DNA from 2 places in the Streptomyces sp. NPDC048255 genome. Region 1 is predicted to be linked to the other one. Evidence: riboswitches for the same ligand, from Rfam matches in the RefSeq annotation. Region 1 holds a riboswitch; the other holds the start of a gene.

Region 1 (5,402 bases):
AGACCGGCGAAGTGCGCCATGTCGACCATCAGGTACGCGCCGACCTCGTCCGCGATGCGGCGGAAGGCGGCGAAGTCCAGCTGGCGCGGGTACGCGGACCAGCCGGCGACGATCAGCTGCGGCTTGGACTCCTTGGCGAGGCGCTCGACCTCGGCCATGTCCACCTGGCCGCTCTCGTCGACGTGGTACGGGACCACGTTGTAGAGCTTGCCGGAGAAGTTGATCTTCATGCCGTGGGTCAGGTGACCGCCGTGGGCCAGGTTCAGACCCATGATCGTGTCGCCCGGCTTGAGCAGCGCGAACATCGCGGCGGCGTTCGCCTGCGCACCCGAGTGCGGCTGGACGTTAGCGGCCTCGGCGCCGAACAGCGCCTTGATCCGGTCGATCGCGATCTGCTCGACCACGTCGACGTGCTCGCAGCCGCCGTAGTAGCGGCGCCCGGGGTAGCCCTCGGCGTACTTGTTGGTCAGGACCGAGCCCTGGGCCTCCATGACGGCGACCGGAGCGAAGTTCTCCGACGCGATCATTTCCAGGGTGGACTGCTGGCGCACGAGCTCGGCGTCGACGGCGGCGGCGACGTCCGGGTCGAGCTCGTGGAGAGGGGTGTTCAGTACAGACATCAGGGTCCCCTGGGGTCAGTTACCGGCGGTGAGGGCGGCGTACTCCTCGGCGGAGAGCACGTCCTTGGGCTCCTCCGAGATGCGCACCTTGAAGAGCCAGCCACCCTCGAAGGGAGCGGAGTTCACCAGCGAGGGGTCCTCCACGACGTCCTGGTTGGACTCGACGATCTCGCCGGAGACGGGGGAGTACAGGTCGCTGACCGACTTGGTCGACTCCAGCTCGCCGCAGGTCTCGCCCTCGGTCACGGTCTCGCCGACCTCGGGGAGCTGGGCGTAGACGACGTCACCGAGCGCGTTGGCCGCGAACTCCGTGATGCCGACCGTCGCGACGCCGTCCACGGCGTCCGACAGCCACTCGTGCTCCTTGGTGTAACGCAGCTTCTCGGGGTTGCTCATGACCTGATTCTCCTGGATGCGGGGGAGTGGATACGAACAGTGGTCTTGGGTACTGAGACGGAGCCGTACGGCTGCCCGGAGGCCCTGCCGTACAGCGGAGATCGTCGCGGAACTACTTCTGCCGCTTGTAGAACGGCAGGGCCACGACCTCGTACGGCTCATGCGTACCGCGAATGTCGACGCCGACGCCGGAGGTGCCGGGCGCGGCGTGCGCCGCGTCCACGTACGCCATCGCGATCGGCTTGCCCAGGGTCGGGGAGGGCGCGCCCGAGGTGACCTCGCCGATCACCTGGCCGCCGGCGACGACCGGGAACCCGGCGCGCGGGACGCGGCGGCCCTCGGCGATCAGGCCGACCAGCTTGCGCGGCGGGTTCGTGGCGGCGCGCTCGGCGGCGGCCTCCAGGGCGGCGCGGCCGACGAAGTCGCCCTCCTTCTCGAACTTCACGACCCGGCCCAGCCCCGCGTCGAACGGGGTGAGGGAGGTGCTCAGCTCGTGCCCGTACAGCGGCATGCCCGCCTCCAGGCGCAGGGTGTCGCGGCAGGACAGGCCGGCCGGGACCAGGCCGACGCCCTCGCCCGCCTTGGTCAGCGCCTGCCACAGCTCCACGGCGTGCTCGGGGGAGACGAACAGCTCGAAGCCGTCCTCGCCCGTGTAGCCCGTACGCGCGATCAGCGCGGGCACCCCGGCGACCGTGCCCGGCAGGCCGGCGTAGTACTTGAGGCCGTCCAGGTCGGCGTCGGTGAGCGAGGCGAGGATGCCGGGGGACTCCGGGCCCTGCACCGCGAGCAGCGCGTAGGCGTCGCGGTCGTCACGGACCTCGGCGTCGAAACCGGCGGCGCGCTCGGTGATGGCGTCCAGGACGACCTGGGCGTTGGAGGCGTTGGCGACGACCATGTACTCCGTCTCGCCCAGGCGGTAGACGATCAGGTCGTCGACGATTCCGCCGTCCTCCTGGCAGATGTGCGTGTAGCGGGCGCGGCCGACACCGACGGTCGAGATGTTGCCGACCAGCGCGTAGTCCAGGACCTTGACGGCCTCGGGGCCGGTCAGCGTGATCTCGCCCATGTGGGAGAGGTCGAAGAGGCCGGCCTTGGTGCGCACGGCGTTGTGTTCGTCGCGCTCGCTGCCGTACCGCAGCGGCATGTCCCAGCCCGCGAAATCGGTCATGGTCGCACCGAGGGAACGGTGCAGCGCATCGAGGGCGGTCAGACGGGGGGCAGTGCTCATGGGTGTGGCTCCCGGGTCCCAGGGCATCGACATGACATGACGAGGACGTTCCTCCCCATCTGTCATCGGAACCTGAGAGGTTCGCCGAGAGCCCCCGGTCACCGGGGAGCGTCGACTTGCACCTTGGGTGGAGCTGCTGCGGCGCAGCTCGCTTTTCAGATCTGCCTCATCCACGCGGTACGGGGCCTGAGAGATTCAAGGGAGGTTCTTGCTCCTTCGGCGCCCGCGCACGGCCTTGCGGCGTGCCGGGACTCTCCCGCGCGGATTCAAGCGGCCGGTATGCAGTTGGTCCAGATGGCGCACATCATTGCACGCCACGGTCGTGATCGGGCGTGCGGGCCCGGAAGTCTGTCCGGGCTTCGGACGGCCGGACCGGAACCGGGACTGCCGGATTACCGTCTCTTTACACTCAGTGGGCAAGGGTCCTGGTGACCCGATTCGGGGGAGGCGATCACTGTGCGGAGATTCGGACTGCTGGCGACGACCGGGACCGTGGACGGGGTACCGCCCCAGCGCGGCGCGCGCGGGCGCACCACCGCGCCGGAAGCCGGTCTCGGCCGGGTCCGGGACCTGCGCGGGCCGGGCGTCGGCGGCCCCCAGCGGCTCGGTTTCGCGGAGGGGGACATCGTCGTGGTCTCCGGCCTGCCGGGCGGCGGCAAGAGCACCCTGATCAAGCGGGCGGCCGCCGCGGGCGGCTCCATCGATTCCCAGGACACCCGTGAGCGCTGGGAGCGCCGGATGCCGGCCGCGCTGCCGTACGCCGTGTACCGGCCGCTGGTCCGGGCCGACCACTACTGGGGGCTGTGGCGGACCCTGCGCTCCGGCGCCTCGGTCGTCGTCCACGACTGCGGTACGCAGACCTGGGTACGGGCCCTGCTCGCGGCCTCCGCGCGCCGCCGGGGCCGGGCGCTGCACCTCCTGCTGCTGGACAGCAGCGCCGAGGAAGCCCTGGCCGGGCAGGCCGCCCGGGGCCGGCACGTGTCCGCGTACGCCTTCGCCCGGCACCGCGGGGCCGTGGCCCGCCTGCTCCGCGACGCCGAGTCCGGCCTCCCCCCGGCCGGCTGCGCCTCGGTGACCCTCCTGGACCGCCGCTCCGCTGCCGCGGTCAGCCGGATCGCCTTCCACGGCTGAGCGCCGGTGCCGGGCTCTGCCCGGACCCGCGTGAAATCCAGCCCCTCCGGCGTTTGAGGAGCGGGGTCTGGGGCGGAGCCCCAGCAGCGGCGCCGCACCGATAACCTCGGCACGACGTTCGGCGGGACCACAGACGGAGGCAGCGGCACATGCAAGGCAACGGCAGCGGCGGCGGCTGGCCGGACAATGAGCTGGAGCAAGTGCTCGGGGCGGCGCTCGGGCAGCCGGACGCCGGGGGGCGGATCCTGGAGGTGCTCGGGCGCAGCATGGTCTGGGTGCCGCTGCCCGGCGGCGGCGGCCCCGACTCGGCCGGCCTCAGCCTGCCCACGATGGACATCGGCGGGGCGGCGTACGTCCCGGTGTACAGCTCCGAGGCCCAGTTCCGCGCCTGCGTCGGCCCCGGCATGGACTTCGCCGTGGCCCCCGCCGTCGAGTTCGCCCGCGGGCTGCCCCCGCAGCTCGGCATCGCCGTGAACCCCGAGGGCGCCGTCGGCGTCCCGCTGCCCCCCGCCGCCGTCGCCGAGCTGTGCCGCACCGGCCGGACCCCGCTCGACGGCCCGGCCACCGGCGGCCGGGTCCGGCTGTACGAGCCCGACTGGCAGGACGACCCGGTGGACTTCCTGGCCGCCGCCGCCGAGGAGTTCCGCGCCGTCGGGGCGGTCGCCGCGGCCCACCGCTGCCTCGCCAGCGTCGAGGGCGGGGAGCCGCAGCTGTTCATCGGCGTCCGCCTGGTGGGATGGGACCCCGGGACGCAGAGCGCCCCGATGGAGGCCCTCGGGCGGGCCCTGGCCCGCGTCCCGGCGCCCTGGCCCGTGCAGTTGATCCTCCTGGACGCGGCGCAGGACCCGGTGACCGACTGGATTCGTGAGCGCGTACGCCCCTTCTACGTCCCGTAGCGCCGCTTAAGCTGTTCACGCGTTGACGACGGGCGGAAGAAGAGACGAAGAGGGGTACCGGGTGAGTGCGTCAGGCACGGCCGCGGCCGGGCAGGTCGAGCACATGCTGCGCCAGGTGACTCCCGGGCGCTATGAGAGCTACGAGTCACTCCTGCACGCCCTCGCCGAGGGCCGGCTGTGGATGCTGCTCTGGCAAGGGCGGCCGGGCTCCCCGGACGCCCAGTACGGGGGCATGGAGGTCGAGAGCCTGGGTTACGCGCCCTGCGTGACCTCGCCCCAGGAACTGGCCGCCAGCGGCTGGAACCGGGGCTACGAGGTGGTCACCGGGCGGGACATCGCCCGCGCCCTCTACCCCGACCGCTGGGGACTGTGGCTCAATCCGCACGCCCAGGGCGGCGGCCTCGGCGTTCCCTGGGCCGACCTGCGCCGGATCGCGACCGGCCTGGACCGGATGCCGGCCGGGCCGCTGCGGCTGTCGGAGCCCGCCATCGAGCTCCCGCAGTTCTACGGGCTGCTGACCCAGCACGCGCACCGCACGCCGGCCGTCCGGTCGCTGCGCCGGGCCTGGGTGCAGCCGGCGCTCGGGTCGCCGTACCTCGCGGTGGGGCTCGACCTGTACGACGCCTCCGCGCCCGCGCTGGAATCCGTGCGGGAGATGATGCGCCAGTCGGTAGGCGTGGTCCCCGAGGGCGTCCCCGTGTGCACGGTCGCGCTGGCCGACGAGCACGACCCCGTCGCGATGTGGCTGCGCGCGCAGACCCGCCCCTTCTACGACCGCGAGGGCCAGGCCCCGTCGTACTGACCGCATCCGCATATTGAGACATCCGTCTCGAAGGCCGCACCGGAGCTCATCGGTGCGGCCTTCGGTATATCCGGGAATGCGCCCAAGAACCATGCCGCAAATGGCAGTTGGGCGGGATGTCCGTTCCGGGCCGAACGGGCAGTGTTTCACCGCTCAACAGAGCCCACGGTTCGGATAACGGAAGGTGTCGGTGCAGATCACGGTTGCGCATCACATCCCCGGGAGGTCTGGCGGGCGATTGAGCGACCGATGAAGACTCCCCACCCAAGAGCCGGTCAGTCCTCCGAGACCCGGCTCGGTACGCGCACTTCGCTTGTTGCTCCGCACAG
Region 2 (5,402 bases), on a different contig from region 1:
CGGTTCGGGGTGCACTCGGCGATGCCCATGGGGCAGGCGAGGCGGCTCTGCCCGAACGGCGCCTGCCTGATTCCGCGCTTCAGCCTCTACCGCGAGGTCAGCGACGTGGTCATGGCCCTCCTGCGGGAGCTGTCACCGCTCGTGGAGCCCCTCAGCCTCGACGAGGCCTTCGTGGACCTGGAGGCGGGCGGTACGGCCTTCGACGGGCCCGGGGCCCGGGCTGCGGGCGAGCGGCTGCGGGCGGACATCAGGGCGGCCACGGGGCTCAGCGGGTCCGTGGGGCTGGCGGGGTCCAAGATGCTGGCCAAGGTGGCTTCCGAGGAGGCCAAGCCCGACGGGCTCCTGCTGATCGAGCCGGGCACCGAGCGCGAGCTGCTCGCCCCGATGTCGGTGCGGACCCTGCCGGGGGTGGGGCCGGCCACCGGGGAGCACCTGCGCCGGGCCGGGATCACCATGGTGGGGGAGCTGGCCGAGGCCGGTGAGGACGAGCTGGTCCGCATGCTGGGGCGCTCGCACGGGGTCGGGCTCTACCGGATGGCCCTGGGGCTGGACGACCGGCCGGTGGTCGCGGAGCGGGACGCGAAATCGGTGTCGGTCGAGGACACCTTCGACGTGGACCTGCACGACCGGGTCCGGATCCGCGGCGAGGTCCAGCGCCTCGCCGACCGGTGCGTACAGCGCTTGCGGGGGTCGGGGCACTCGGGGCGCACGATCGTGCTGAAGGTGCGGCGGTACGACTTCTCGACGCTGACGCGGTCCGAGACGCTGCGCGGGCCGACGGACGACGCGGGGGTGGTGCGGGAGGCCGCCGCGCGGCTGCTGGAGTCCGTGGACACCACGGGAGGGGTGCGTCTGCTGGGGGTGGGGGTCACCGGGCTGGCGGATTACACGCAGGAGGACCTGTTCGCGCAAGCACTGGCCGCCGAGCCGGCCGCGGAGGGCGGGCCGGCCGGAGAGGGCGGCACTGCCGGGGAGAGCGGGACGGCGGGGCCTGAGGCGGCCGCTGGGCCGGGTGGGGAGCCCGGAGGGGCTCCGGGGGCCCAGGAGGGCGCGGAGGCGCCCCCGCAGCCGGAGCCGGCCGCCGAGCGGCGCTGGGCGGCCGGGAGCGACGTACGGCACGCGGTGTACGGGCCCGGATGGGTGCAGGGCAGCGGGGTCGGGCGGGTGACCGTACGGTTCGAGCAGCCGGGATCGGCGCCCGGCCGGGTGCGGACCTTCCGGGTGGACGACCCGGAGCTGGAGCCGTCCGATCCGCTGCCGCTGGTGGGGGAGGGGTCCGCCGTGCCCGCGGACAGGTCCTAGCTTCCCGCGCCCTGCTCCCCGGCCAGGCGGCCGAAATCGCGGTCGGGGTCGGCGGCGGGCGGCTGGTGGAACTCGCTGGGGAGGGTCACGTCCAGGCCGTAGTGGTGGTAGAGCTGGAGTTCCTGTTCCGGGGAGAGGTGGCGGCCGACGCCGAAGTCCGGGGCGTCCTTGATGAGGGAGCGTTCGAAGGGCACCCGCAGGGTGTCGCCCACCAGCTCGCTCGGCTCCAGGGGGACGAACGCGTCCCGGCTGAACAGCCCGGTCCGGACGGCGGCCCACTCCGGGGTGCCCGTGGCATCGTCGAGGTAGACCTCGTCCACGGTGCCGATCTTGGTGCCATTGCGGTCGAACGCCTTGCGGCCGATCAGGCTGCGCGGATCGATGTCGGTCTGCACGGTCCCTCCAAATGGTCGCAACTGCTCCGTAATGACTACAGAAGTGCATATCGGGAGCGGAGGCCACTCGGGGAGGGTCCGGATCCTCGCTGGTAGGCTGGGTGATGGCTGTCGACCCTGTGCGGGAGAGTCCTCCGAGAGAACGTGACGGAGGCGCCGAAGGAGCAAATCCTCCCCGGAATCTCTCAGGCATACGTACCGCACGGACGAGGCCACTCTGGAAAGCAGGAGCGGGTACCGGGCACTCAGTGCAGGTTCCTCTCCTCACCGACGGTGAAAGCCGGATCTCTCGGGAGACCCCCGTGAGGCCCGGTGAAGCTCTCAGGTTGAGATGACAGAGGGGGAGGCCGTCCGGGTGCCCGCGCCGTGGTGCCCCTCGCAGGTCATACGACCAGGAGGCCTCCGTACATGACCGCCAACCGCATTCCGCTCTCCCAGCTGGAGCGAGGCATCCCCTTCGAGCAGCGCCACATCGGCCCGGATGCCGAGGCGCAGGCGAAGATGCTCGCCCAGGTGGGCTACGGCTCCCTGGACGAACTGACCGCCGCCGCGGTACCGGATGTGATCAAGACCGCCGAGGCGCTGAACCTGCCCGAGGCGCGGACCGAGGCCGAGGTGCTCGCCGAGCTGCGCTCGCTCGCCGACCGCAACCAGGTGCTGTCCTCCATGATCGGTCTCGGCTACTACGGGACCTTCACGCCGCCGGTGATCCTGCGCAACGTCATGGAGAACCCGGCCTGGTACACCGCGTACACGCCGTACCAGCCGGAGATCTCGCAGGGCCGCCTCGAGGCGCTGCTGAACTTCCAGACGGTCGTCGCCGACCTGACCGGCCTGCCGACCTCCGGCGCCTCCCTGCTCGACGAGGGCACCGCGGCCGCCGAGGCGATGTCGCTGGCCCGCCGCGTGGGCAAGGTCAAGGGCGGTGTCTTCCTGATCGACGCCGACGCGCTGCCGCAGACCGTCGCCGTGATCGAGACCCGCGCCGAGCCCACGGGCGTCGAGGTCGTCGTCGCGGACCTCTCGGACGGCATCCCGGCCGAGATCGCCGAGCGCGGTGTCTTCGGCGTGCTGCTCCAGTACCCGGGCGCCTCCGGCGCGGTCCGGGACATCAAGCCGGTCATCGACCAGGCGCACGAGCTCGGTGCGATCGTCACCGTCTCCGCGGACCTGCTCGCCCTGACCCTGCTGACCTCCCCGGGCGAGCTGGGCGCGGACATCGCGGTGGGCACCACCCAGCGCTTCGGCGTCCCGATGGGCTTCGGCGGCCCGCACGCCGGCTACATGGCCGTCCAGGCCAAGCACGCCCGCTCGCTGCCCGGCCGCCTCGTGGGCGTCTCCGTGGACGCGGACGGCAACAAGGCGTACCGCCTGGCCCTGCAGACGCGCGAGCAGCACATCCGCCGCGAGAAGGCCACCAGCAACATCTGCACCGCGCAGGTCCTGCTGGCCGTCATGGCCGCGATGTACGCCGTCTACCACGGCCCGGACGGCCTGCGGACGATCGCCCGCCGCACCCACCGCTACGCCTCCCTGCTCGCCGCGGGCCTGAAGGCCGGCGGGGTCGAGACCGTGCACGGCGCCTACTTCGACACGATCACGGCCCGTGTCCCGGGCCGCGCGGCCGAGGTCGTCGCCGCTGCCCGCGAGGGCGGGGTCAACCTGTACCAGGCCGACGCCGACCACGTCTCCGTCGCCTGCGACGAGACCACCCTGCGCGCGGACGTCGAGGCCGTCTGGGCGGCCTTCGGTGTCACCGCGGACATCGAGGCGCTCGACGGGACCACGGCCGACACCCTGCCCGAGGGTCTGCTGCGCTCGGACGACTACCTGACCCACCCGGTCTTCCACCAGCACCGCTCCGAGACCGCGATGCTGCGTTACCTGCGCAAGCTCTCGGACAAGGACTACGCGCTGGACCGCGGCATGATCCCGCTGGGCTCCTGCACCATGAAGCTCAACGCGACCACCGAGATGGAGCCGGTCACCTGGCCCGAGTTCGGCCAGCTGCACCCGTTCGCCCCGGTCGAGCAGGCCGAGGGGTACCTCACGCTCATCACCGAGCTGGAGGAACGTCTCTGCGAGGTCACCGGCTACGACAAGGTCTCCATCCAGCCCAACGCCGGCTCCCAGGGTGAGCTGGCCGGGCTGCTGGCCGTACGCGCCTACCACCGCGCGAACGGCGACGAGCAGCGCACCGTCTGCCTCATCCCGTCCTCCGCGCACGGCACCAACGCCGCCAGCGCCGTCATGGCGGGCATGAAGGTCGTCGTCGTCAAGACCGCCGACGACGGCGAGGTGGACGCGGACGACCTGCGCGCCAAGATCGAGCAGTACCGCGACGAACTCTCCGTGCTGATGATCACCTACCCGTCCACGCACGGTGTGTTCGAGGAGCACGTCGCCGACATCTGCGCCCAGGTGCACGAGGCCGGCGGCCAGGTCTACGTGGACGGCGCCAACCTCAACGCCCTGGTGGGTCTGGCCAAGCCGGGTCACTTCGGCGGCGACGTCTCGCACCTGAACCTGCACAAGACCTTCTGCATCCCGCACGGCGGCGGCGGTCCGGGCGTCGGCCCGGTCGGTGTCCGGGCGCACCTGGCCCCGTACCTGCCGAACCACCCGCTCCAGCCGACGGCCGGCCCCGAGACGGGCGTGGGTCCGATCTCGGCCGCTCCGTGGGGCTCGGCGGGCATCCTGCCGATCTCCTGGTCGTACGTGCGCCTCATGGGCGGCGAGGGCCTCAAGCGCGCCACCCAGGTGGCCGTGCTGGGCGCCAACTACATCGCCAAGCGCCTGGAGCCGCACTACCCGGTGCTCTACACCGGCCCGGGCAACCTGGTCGCGCACGAGTGCATCATCGACCTGCGCCCGCTGTCGAAGGCGACGGGCGTGAGCGTGGACGACATCGCCAAGCGTCTGATCGACTACGGCTTCCACGCGCCGACCATGTCCTTCCCGGTCGCCGGCACGCTGATGATCGAGCCGACGGAGTCCGAGGACCTCGCCGAGATCGACCGCTTCTGCGACGCGATGATCGCCATCCGCGGCGAGATCGAGCGGGTCGCGGCCGGCGAGTGGCCGGTGGACGACAACCCGCTGGCCAACTCCCCGCACACCGCGGCGGCGCTGGGCGGCGAGTGGAACCACCCGTACACCCGTGACGAGGCCGTCTTCCCGGGCGGGGTCACGGCTGCCGAGAAGTACTGGCCGCCGGTGCGCCGCATCGACGGCGCGTTCGGTGACCGGAACCTGGTGTGCTCCTGCCCGCCGCTGGACGAGTACGACAACTGATCGCTGTAGCTGCGTGAAAGGGCCGGCCCGGGAGTTCCTCTCCCGGGCCGGCCCCTTTTCCGTGCTGTCAGGCCGCCGCGAGCGGGCGGTGCGGGGCGATGATCTGGCCGTCCGGCAGCAGCTCACCGGTGTCCTCGAAGAGCAGGACGCCGTTGCACAGCAGGCTCCAGCCCTGTTCCGGGTGGTTGGCCACCGGGAGCGCGGCTTCCCGGTCGGCGGAGTCGGCTGACGGGCAGGCTGGCTGGTGCTGGCACATGGATGCGTTCTTTCGCTGCGATGTGGTCTGCGTGCTACGGCTCGATGCGTGGTTCATGGCCGTCCCCCTGGGTCATCCCCGCACCCGCGGGGAGCTTGTCATCAGTCTTCCCCCACGACAGCCGCTTCGCAGGTATTTCCCCGCAGCTGTCCTCA

The links. A riboswitch is a leader RNA that binds a small molecule or an ion and turns the genes downstream of it on or off. The one in region 1 is predicted to bind glycine.
Region 2: another riboswitch for glycine. It lies ahead of gcvP (aminomethyl-transferring glycine dehydrogenase); the one in region 1 lies ahead of gcvT (glycine cleavage system aminomethyltransferase GcvT).

Annotation. Positions count from the first base shown of each region.
Region 1 covers NZ_JBEZMA010000004.1:196,530-201,931, reverse strand. The annotation lists gene glyA (serine hydroxymethyltransferase) at 1-620, opposite strand, end outside; gene gcvH (glycine cleavage system protein GcvH) at 636-1,016, opposite strand; gene gcvT (glycine cleavage system aminomethyltransferase GcvT) at 1,129-2,244, opposite strand; glycine riboswitch at 2,410-2,513, opposite strand; gene AB0D94_RS06260 (AAA family ATPase) at 2,695-3,375, shown strand; gene AB0D94_RS06255 (enhanced serine sensitivity protein SseB) at 3,525-4,271, shown strand; gene AB0D94_RS06250 (enhanced serine sensitivity protein SseB C-terminal domain-containing protein) at 4,333-5,073, shown strand.
Region 2 covers NZ_JBEZMA010000027.1:78,661-84,062, reverse strand. The annotation lists gene AB0D94_RS21810 (DNA polymerase IV) at 1-1,302, shown strand, start outside; gene AB0D94_RS21805 (PRC-barrel domain-containing protein) at 1,299-1,697, opposite strand; glycine riboswitch at 1,810-1,908, shown strand; gene gcvP (aminomethyl-transferring glycine dehydrogenase) at 2,106-4,991, shown strand; gene AB0D94_RS21795 (DUF5999 family protein) at 5,059-5,247, opposite strand.